DNA from 3 places in the Brevibacterium sp. genome. Region 3 is predicted to be linked to each of the others. Evidence: riboswitches for the same ligand, from Rfam matches in the RefSeq annotation. Region 3 holds a riboswitch; each other region holds the start of a gene.
What was found. A riboswitch is a leader RNA that binds a small molecule or an ion and turns the genes downstream of it on or off. The one in region 3 is predicted to bind thiamine pyrophosphate.
Positions count from the first base shown of each region.

Region 1 (3,272 bases), on a different contig from region 3:
CGGTGGGGTCGGAGACGAGGCAGACAGGATCGGCCGGCATGCGGCCGTTCGTCACCTGCGCCTCGGCGGCGGCCATCTGCGCCCGTGAGCCGCCGACATGGATGGTTCCGGCGCGCCCCACCTCAGGGTCGGACCAGGGGACCGGCCCATTGAGGACGAAATCGACCTTCGCCGCGGCATTGCCCTGTTTGAACCCCCGCAGGCTCTTGTCGACCTGGTCCGGCAGCAGGCCGGAGAAGATCTGCGCCGCGCCCAACGCCGAGGTGTCGAGCAGATAGGCGCGGGCCTTGGGCAGGTCTGTGACGTGGGTGATCGGGGAGTTTGCGTGCACAGTGCCGCCGTGGGCTTCGAGATCGGCGACGAGGTGGTTGATGATCGCCTGGGATCCGCCGATGGGGGAGGGCCAGCCTCCGGCGTGGGCGACGGTCGAGAGCATCGTGGCCGTGGCCGCGGTGCCCATGGCAGGCAGCCCGCCGATCGCGTGCGCGGCGACACCGGTGAACAGGGCCTGGGAGGATTCGTGGGAGAGAGGAATGTTCCAGGCAGGACTGGCCTGGCTCAGCAGTCGGAGACCGAATTTCACGATGTTCGCGATGCCTGGAACGTCGCGCAGGGTCTCGGGCACGGAGCGTTTGTCACCGAGGGAGAGCCAGATCGCGTCATCGACACGTTCGAGGAGCGGTGCGAAGAATCGCCGCCATTCGGGTCCTGCCTCGCCGAGGCGGTCGACCGTCTCATGGAGATCGTGGAAGGCCAGCGCGGCGGGCTTGTTATCCAGCGGTTGGGCATAGGAGATATCGGGAGTCGTCAGCTCCATGCCGCGAGCGCGCAGGTCGAAGTCGACGAAGAAGGGACTGGCGATGGCCAGTGGGTGGACGGCCGAGCAGATGTCGTGAGTGATGCCTGGGGCCAGCCCGAGGTCGAGGGTGCGGGCACCGCCGCCGATCGTCGGCTGAGCCTCGAACACTTCGACACTCAGCCCGGCGCGGGCCAGGGTGACCGCGGCGGCCATGCCGTTGGGACCACTTCCGACGACGACTGCATCAACACCAGTGCTCATGTGGCCAGTCTAGGTCAGTGAGGTGGACGGCTGCGGAGTGCAGACCCTGGAAGCTCAGTTGTCGTACACGTTGTCGAAGAAGGCGCATTCGAGATCGACGGCCCGCTGCCAGACGCGGGTGAGGGACTCAGCCTTTGAGCTCTGGTCGTCGGCTGCCTGGAATACGCGCTCGAGCTCATCGACGAGGAACTGCACCCACCCGCGGAAAGCCTCGCCTCGGTGGAGGTCGATCCATCCTCGGTGAACCTGTCGCTGCGGCATTTCCTCACCGGACTCGGCCCAGTCGAGATAGAGCCATTCGGCGACGACGAGGACGACGAGCAGCTGCGGATACGACGCCGAAGCGACGGAGTCGTCCATGAGATCGCGGAACCCAACCGTCGGGGCGGTTAGTTCCGGGTGGAGGTAATCGGCTGGATCGATTCCCAATTCGGCGAATGAGTCGACGAAATAGGTGTCCTCATCGGCGACGAGCATTCCCAGTTGTCGAGCGAACCGCAGCTTCGCCTCGAGTTCATCGGCGTGGGCGACGCACGCGCCGAGCATGGACAGAAATGACTCGAAGAACTGATAATCCTGCACCAGATAGTCGCGCATCACGGCGTCGTCGATGCTGCCTGCGAAGAGCTCCCGGACGAATCTGTGGTCGACCGCCGCCGCCCATTGTCTGCTCGTCGAACTCATCAGCTCGGACACCGCTCCGTAGGCGGCCACCTCGATCGATGCACCGATGCCTGTGGTTGTCATCGTTGTTCCACTCCCTCCGCCGGTACTCACCGGATCAGGTTCAAAGGGTCTGCTCTCGCACTCTCAGCGCCTGTTGATCGGCGCTCCCCTGCAGCGCTTCGACACTATCACCAAGGTAAGGAGAGTTGTCAGTAGGACCGGATCAGGTTCGGCCGGTCCAGGTCTCGATTGTCGAATACCCATGTCGCCTTCTCCCGCGGAGACGCCTCAGAGAAGTACAGTCGTTGACCGCGGACATAGCGATGATTCGATGTGGCCTCGGGATCGGCATCGAAGGCTCCGGCAAACCGCTCGTTCCCTCGTGGGACCGAGACTTCAAACGGAACATCGACCCACACGCTCGCATCCCATCGATCCACAAGCTCGGGACGGTGGAGGAAGATTCCCTCGATGAGGAGGACACAGTCGTTCGGCAGACTCAGAGGCTCCGGAGCAATCGGCCGATCCTTGTCGACGTCCCACACAGCTGGAACGACCGAGTCGCCTCGTCGAAATGGTTCGACGACGGACTCGACGAATGCTCCGTAGTCATAGGAACGGCGATAGAAGGTGTCTGGCCCCGTGCCTTGGGCGTAGCGGATCGCCCGAGCGTGGTGGAAGCCATCGATGCGGATGGCGGTGACCCGGCGGCCGGAAACATATCCAGGTACGTCCGCAGCGGTTTTGGCCAAATTCACGAGCTCGTGAGCGAGCATCGTCTTCCCGGCCCCATCGACCCCGTCGAGGGCAATGAGCGCACGATGCCCCGGCCGGACTGCGCGGAGCTCAGCCAGCAGGTTTCGTAGGGCCGTGCCCCGGGAACTCACCGGGCTACGGACCCGGCGGGGGATAGCGACTGCGTGGCCGCCTCGGCGAGGGTGTACGCCACGTACTCCGCGATACGGTCCGCGGCAGGCTGACTACCCGCCGACTTTTCGGCGGACTCGACGGACGGGTTGTAGTTCGTGTTCGTGTTGATGTCGTAGACGACCTGACGGCCGTCGGCGGTCTCGATGAACTCGACGCCGGCGATCTCGATGCCGAGGTCGGCCACCAGCGTCTCGAGCCGAGCGATGAGCGGTGTTCCGGCCGTGATCTCCTCACGGCGGTCGAACTGGGGGACCGCCTCGACCTCGGGATCAGCCCCGGCGCCCGGAATCGTGCAGGCATCGGCCGGGCACAGCTCGAACGACCCACCTGAGACGTCGACGCGCACCGCATAGTGGAAGCGTCCGCCGATGAACTCGGCACGGGTGATGAACGGCTGGGCAGGCTGCACATACTCCTGGACGAGGGTGATGCCGTCGATCGGCGCGTTCGCACCACCGGGCGCGAACTCGTCGGCGACCGCCTCGAGCTCGGCGTGGGAGTCGAAGCGACGCACACCGAGGCCCTTGCCGCCCTGATTGTGCTTCGTGATGAACGGGGGGAGTGAAGCCGGCCGCGGCGTCGACGAGCGCCCGCGGTCCGAACGCGGCCGCTGTGG
Region 1 covers NZ_JBQDYQ010000072.1:4,370-7,641, forward strand. Annotated here, with positions in the region: gene ACTIIH_RS14485 (phytoene desaturase family protein) at 1-1,060, opposite strand, end outside; gene ACTIIH_RS14490 (TenA family protein) at 1,115-1,807, opposite strand; TPP riboswitch at 1,802-1,907, opposite strand; gene ACTIIH_RS14495 (uridine kinase) at 1,936-2,613, opposite strand; gene ACTIIH_RS14500 (hypothetical protein) at 2,610-3,170, opposite strand.
Region 1: it holds a riboswitch for thiamine pyrophosphate, as region 3 does, so the genes downstream of both, ACTIIH_RS14490 (TenA family protein) here and thiO (glycine oxidase ThiO) in region 3, are expected to answer to the same signal.

Region 2 (3,272 bases), on a different contig from region 3:
GGTCGGCTCATCGACGATGAGCACCCGGGGCCGGGGAGCCAGCATCGCCGCCACCGACAGGCGACGCTTCTCCCCACCTGAGAGACTCTGCGGATGAGCCTGCGCCAAACCGGTGAGACCGAGTCCCGCAAGAAGTTCATCCACCCGAGACTGCGACTCGGCGGCAGACCACCCGGCCAGCCGGGGACCCAGCTCGAGTTCGGCCGCCACGCTCGAGGTGAGGAACTGGTGTGCCGGTTCCTGGAAGACCATGCCGATGCGCGCCGCCAACTGCTTCGACGGCCAGGCGAAAGGCTGGGGCCGTTTGGCTCCTTCCCGCAGGGCCGCCTCTGCGAGGACCTGCCCGGAGAATTCGGGCAGCAGGCCCGCCAAGGTCAGAGCCGTGGTCGATTTGCCTGCCCCGTTCGCACCGACGATTCCGAGAGCCTGACCGGCGCTCAGGCTCAGGTCCAGGCCGGTCGCGGCGGGGGTGGCCATGCGCGGTCGAGCAACGCTGAGCCGATCAGTGCGCAGCAGTACCTCGCCGAGGCGGCCCGACGTCCCACCGATTCCTGCGGCCCCGCCTCGGCACGGGGTGGGGGAGTCCTGCGGCATCCAGATGCCGCAGCCGATGAGCATTTCGGTCAGGTCCGAATCGGTGAAGATCCGCTCGGGCGGACCTTGGGCAGCGATGCCTTTGCGGCCGAGCACGATGACCCGGTCGACGTGATCGATCCACAGCTCCACCCGGTGTTCGACGACGAGCATGGTCGCCTGTGTCTCGGCCTGCACGGTGAGCACGGCATCGCGGACCTCGGTCGCCGAGGCGGGATCGATATTGGCCGTCGGCTCGTCGAGGACGATGACCTCCGGGGCCATCGCATGGATCCCGGCCAGAGCCAGCCGCTGCTTCTGCCCACCGGACAGGGCAGCACTCGGATGCTCCGGGGCCAGATCGAGTCCCATCGCATGCAGGGACTCGGGGACCTGAGCCTCGATGGCCTCGGCCGGAAGTCCGAGGTTCTCCATCCCGAACGCCACATCATCACCGATGCGGGAGAAGATCACCTGCGAATCGGGATCTTGGAGGACCAGCCCGGTGCAGCCTCGGCGAGGATCCGGTTTCTCACCGCCGACGAGGAGTTCACCGGTGGCTTCACCCGATTCCTCGGGCAGGACACCGGCAACGGCGTGGAGGAACGTCGATTTGCCGGCCCCGGAGGCGCCGAGCAGCAGCACCTTCTCTCCGGCCGCGATCTGCAGGTCGAGCGGACCGACTGCCGGCCCCTCACGGTCTGTATGCGTCCATGAGAAGTCGGAGGCCGTGATCGGCAGGGCCATCAGCGACGGCCGGAGGCGAAGGAGCTCAGAGCCCCGGTGGCCGCGATCGCCCGGTAGGCATACCACGCGCCGATGCCGGAGATGACGAGGCCGGAGATGATCGCGCAGACCGCGTAGATCGCCTGGAAGCCGAACTGCCATTCGGCGTTGTACATGATGTTCTCGCTCACGGCCATGAACGCCGCGGCCAGCACTCCCGAAGCGGCGGTGACCCACAGGGTGAAGCGTTTGTAGCCGAAGGCGGCGAAGACGAGTTCGGCACCGAGGCCCTGCAGCAGACCCGAGAGCAGAACGGTCGCCCCGAAGTGGGAGCCGAGCACGGCTTCGACGGTCGCGGCGATGAGTTCGCACAGGAGTGCGGCACCGGGTTTGCGGATGATGGCACCGGCCAGCGGACCGGCCAGCACCCAGAGTCCGGCGATGAGGCCGATCGACGGCGGGAATGCCTGGAAGGCGAGTTCGAGAACCTTCCAGCTCAGCGCGAGCACCCAGAAGACGAGTCCCACGGCGATGCCGAGCACGGCGGTGGTGACATAGTCGACGACCCGCCACTGCTTGGATTTCGGTGCCGCGGTGAAGGCTTGCGCACGGGTGGGGGTGGTGGTCGGCGTAGTGGTGTTCGGCATTGTGCCTCCTCATATCAAGGAGGGGTGAAGAGTCTCGACTTCCTTCGGCGGTACTGACCGCATCAGGTTCGAGGGTCTGCAGCTTCTTCTGCACTCTCAGCGCCCCTGACGGCGCTCCCCTGTCGTAGCCACCACTGTACAACAGGTGAGAGAAGCAGCAACCGGGAGCGGAGGCGACGCGGGGGCCGGGAGTCGTCATCGGCGATTCACCTCCCGTTCCCGGTCTCGTCGACGAGCCTTAGAACGACCAGACACTGCTGATCGGTAGGACTGGGCGGGTGAATACGCATCGGCTCAAGCGACCACTCAGTGCCCTGTCCGCCGCCACCCTGCTCGCCGCACTCGTGGCGGCCCCGGTGCCCGTGCGCGCCGAACCGTCTCTCGGCTCGGGCGGCCCGAGCTCGACCGCGAGCCAGGACCCGCCGGACCCGCCCGCCGAGGGGGATGCGGGGAGCGAATCGATCACCGATCCCGTATTGCAGATCGGAGCCGACCCGACGACGCGCGACCTCTCTTGGATGAGTGAGAACTCCGGCGGGGGAGAGGTCCGGTGGGCGCCGGTCAGTGAACTCGAGGGACGCGAACTTCCCGCCGACGCGGCAGCGGCTGAGACCACAGACTCCGGCCTTGCCACCGACCTCAAACGTCACTACAACCATGCGAGCATGACCGGCCTGGAACCCGGCACCGACTACGCCTACCAGGTCGGCAGCGACGAGGACGGGTTCACCGAGGTGCAGCAGTTCACCATGGCATCTGCCGGAGGAGGTGACGAATTCCTCGTCTTCGGCGACCCCCAGGTCGGCGCCGGAGGCGGAGATCCCGACGATGCCACCGGTTGGGACCGGACCCTGTCGTCGGCCGTGGCCACTGCCGACGACCCGAGCTTCTTCTACTCGCTGGGAGACCAGGTCAACTCCGCCGGCAACCAAGAGCAGTATGCGCAGTACTTGGCCCCGGAAGCGACCCGGACGATCCCGCAGGCGACGACGATCGGCAACCACGACGTGTCGTCGAAAGCCTACGAACAGCACTTCAACCGACCCAATGTCAGCCACGACCACGGCGGCGGCGGAATCATCACCTCCGGCGGTGACTACTGGTTCATCGAAGACGGAGTCCTGTTTCTCAACATCAACTCGAACAGTTCGGACATGGACGCCCACGCCGAATTCATCGACGAGGTCGTCGCCGAACACGGTGGCCAGGTGCGGTGGACTGTGCTCGGGTTTCACCATTCGATCTATTCGACGGCAACACATTGGAACGATCTCGATGTGAAGCGGCTGCGGAAGGCGATCCCACCGGTCGCGGCCCGCAATGACA
Region 2 covers NZ_JBQDYQ010000018.1:3,320-6,591, reverse strand. Annotated here, with positions in the region: gene ACTIIH_RS07065 (ABC transporter ATP-binding protein) at 1-1,320, opposite strand, end outside; gene ACTIIH_RS07060 (ECF transporter S component) at 1,320-1,946, opposite strand; TPP riboswitch at 1,969-2,077, opposite strand; gene ACTIIH_RS07055 (fibronectin type III domain-containing protein) at 2,225-3,272, shown strand, end outside.
Region 2: it holds a riboswitch for thiamine pyrophosphate, as region 3 does, so the genes downstream of both, ACTIIH_RS07060 (ECF transporter S component) here and thiO (glycine oxidase ThiO) in region 3, are expected to answer to the same signal.

Region 3 (3,272 bases):
GGCCGCCATGATCGCCCCGACGGGAGCGCGGAACAGGCATGTGACGACTCCCGCCGCGGCGATGAAGGTCCACTTCTCCCACAGCCCGTCGATAATTCCGTCGACGATCTGGAGCTTGAATCCGGGGACGTCGAGAGCCGCGGAGATTCGCGTGGGTACGGCCGCGGCGTGAAGGTCGCCGATGGTCATCACCGCAAGGTCGGTGAGCTGGACGACGGCTCCGTCCCTGATGGTGCCGACGATCTTGACGAACCCTCCGAGCACCTGCCCGGGGTACCTGTACTGCAGCTTCTCTATCTGGGCCATACCGTTGAGGAACGGGATGATCGTCGTCTGCTCGCCCACAGCCGGTCCGATATCGGCGATGACCGAGTCGAGGCCGCCTGCTTTGACCGCGACGATGACGAGGTCGAAGGTCTGTGGTGCGGCTGCGAGCTCCTCAGCGGTGATGACATCGACCTGATTCGTCCGATCATCACCGGGCGCAGTGAAGCGCAGTCCCTCCGTGCGGACCCTCGCGGCCCGTGCCTGCCGGAGCAGGAATGTGACATCGCGTCCGGCTTCCTGCAGATAGGTGCCGAACGCCCCACCGGTGGCCCCTGCCCCGGCGATGAGGATCGACAGGTCGGCACCTGCACCGGTTGTGTCGGATGCGCTGTCAGCTGCTGGGGTCATTCCAACTCCTCTTTGAGCTCCCGTGCGGCCGCAGCGGGGTCGTCTGCCGAGGTTATCGCACGGACGACGACGGCACGGTTCGCGCCCGCCTGCCGGATCGCGTCCAGCCTCTCCCCTGCCGCGATGCCGCCGATCGCGAACCACGGTTTGCTCGCCTCGGCGGCGGCGGCGGTCAGCAGTGCCGTCCCCACAGCGGCACGGCCGGGTTTCGTCGGGGTCTCCCAGACCGGTCCGACACAGAAATAGTCGGTCTCCGGGTCCGCCTCGGCGGCGAGCGCCTGCTCGAGGGAATGAGTGGAGCGTCCGAGGATGACGTCGGGCCCGAGCACGGCCCGGGCCTGACTGCTGGTGAGATCTCCCTGACCGACGTGGAAGACATCTGCGTCGGTCAGCAGCGCGACATCGGCGCGGTCGTTGACGGAGAAGAGTTTGCCGTGGCGTGCGGCGACATCCCTGAGGACTTCCAATGCTGCGATCTCGGCGCGGGCCTCGAGGCTCTTGTCCCTCAGCTGGATGATGTCGACTCCCCCACGGTAGGCGGCGTCGAGGAACTCGGCGAGGTCGCCTTGAGCGGTCCGGGCATCGGTGCACAGGTAGAGCGACGCTTCGGCCAAACGGGCCTGCCTCCAGGCTCTCTTCGTCTGCCGCGCTGCGGTGCGCGGTGGCATCTGTGTGGTCATGGTCATAGAGTAGAGGAGTTCGCGGGAGCCTCCCAACGAGGCTGAGAGGGCGTAAGGCCGACCGTCAGACCTGATGCGGATCATGCCGCCGGAGGGAGAAGCTGTGAGAGTCATCGTCGTCGGCGCCGGGATCATCGGCCTGTCCACGGCCTGGTATCTGCGCCGTCTCGGTGCCGAAGTCACCATCATCGATCCTGCCCCCGCCCAGGGGGCGAGCCATGCCGCCGCGGGGATGATCGCTCCCGCCGCCGAGGTGGTCTGGGGACAGACTCCCCTGTATCCGCTGATGCGGACCTCGGCTCAGATGTTTCCGGAATTCGCCGCCGAGGTGGCGAGCGCCGCCGGCACCGATCTCGGTTTCACAGATGCCGGGACCTTGGTGTGTGCGGGTGACCGGGCTGATCTGCAGGCTCTGCGGGAACTGCGCGAAGCACAATCGCGATCGGGTTTCGCCACCGAGCTCATCACCGGCAGTGCTGCCCGCCATATCGAACCGTCGCTGTCGCCTGCCGTGGCCGGGGCTGTGAACATTCCCGGTGATCACTCGATCGATCCGCGTCGTGTATCGGCGGGACTGCTGTCTGCGCTTGCGGCTGGTTCAGAGTCGCTGCTCATCCGGCAGCGAGTGGCCGAGCTGCTGGGGGATGGTGCGGCGACAACCGGCGTCACACTGGGAGACGGACGCCGGTTGGAAGCCGATCAGGTGGTCGTCTGCGCCGGCAGCGCCACCACCGAGATCGCCGGTGCCCCGCCGCTGCCGATCCGGGAAGTCTGGGGTGATGTGCTGCGCTTGCGTGCCCCCGCCGAGGCGACTCCCCTGCTGAATCGGACCATCCGCGGGTTGGTCAACGGTCGCCCCGTCTACCTGGTCCCACGCCCCGACGGTGAGATCGTGCTCGGTGCCAGTTCCCGTGAGGACGGGCTCTCCGGCACCCCTGCCGGGGCGATCCACCGGCTGCTCTCTGACGGGCAGCGATTGGTCCCGGGCATCCTCGACGCGGAGATCACCGACATCACCACCCGAGCCCGGCCCGGCTCGCCCGACGACCTGCCGATGATCGGGCGCATCGATCCCGGCTGCGTCGTGAGCACCGGCTACTTCCGCCATGGCATCCTCTTGGCCCCGTTCGGCGGCCGGCTCGGCGCCGAGCTCGCCCTGGGTGCTGCCTCCGACTGGCCTCCTGACGGGACGCTCGAGTCCGTGTCCCCACTCCGCTTCACCACAGACCACACCACCGCCTACCCGATGAGGAGCAACTCATGACCGATCGCGACCACCCACCGACCATCGTCCTCAACGGCGACAATCATGAGCTGCCGGGTGCCACCTCGGCGCTCGACCTCATCGCCGAGGTCACCGGACGGGAGCTGAATCCCGATGGGACACCGGCCGACGGCGGACGCTTAGGGCTGGCCCTGGCCGTCGACGGCGAGGTCATCCGTCGCGGTGCCTGGTCCGGGTTCGCCCTGGCCGACGGGCACACCGTCGACATCGTCACCGCAGTGCAGGGAGGCTGAGATGAGCTGGATGGTCGATGACGTGGAGATGTCGTCTCGCCTCGTGATGGGCACGGGTGGGGCGAGTTCCCTGAGCATCCTCGAAGACGCCCTCGTGGCCTCGGGAACCGAGCTGACCACGGTGGCGATGCGCCGCTTCGACGCCGAGTCCCGGGACTCGGTGTTCACCATGCTGCAGCGTCTGGGAATCCGGGTGCTGCCGAACACCGCCGGCTGCTATACGGCCCGTGATGCCGTGCTCACCGCCCGACTGGCCAGGGAGGCCCTGGAGACGAACTGGGTGAAGCTCGAGGTCATCGCCGATGAGGACACCCTGCTCCCGGACCCCGTCGAGCTCTTCACCGCCGCCGAGGAGCTCGTCCTCGACGGGTTCACGGTCTTCGCCTATACGAACGATGA
Region 3 covers NZ_JBQDYQ010000002.1:20,628-23,899, reverse strand. Annotated here, with positions in the region: gene ACTIIH_RS00870 (ketopantoate reductase family protein) at 1-675, opposite strand, end outside; gene thiE (thiamine phosphate synthase) at 672-1,355, opposite strand; TPP riboswitch at 1,367-1,469, shown strand; gene thiO (glycine oxidase ThiO) at 1,459-2,619, shown strand; gene thiS (sulfur carrier protein ThiS) at 2,616-2,873, shown strand; gene ACTIIH_RS00850 (thiazole synthase) at 2,875-3,272, shown strand, end outside.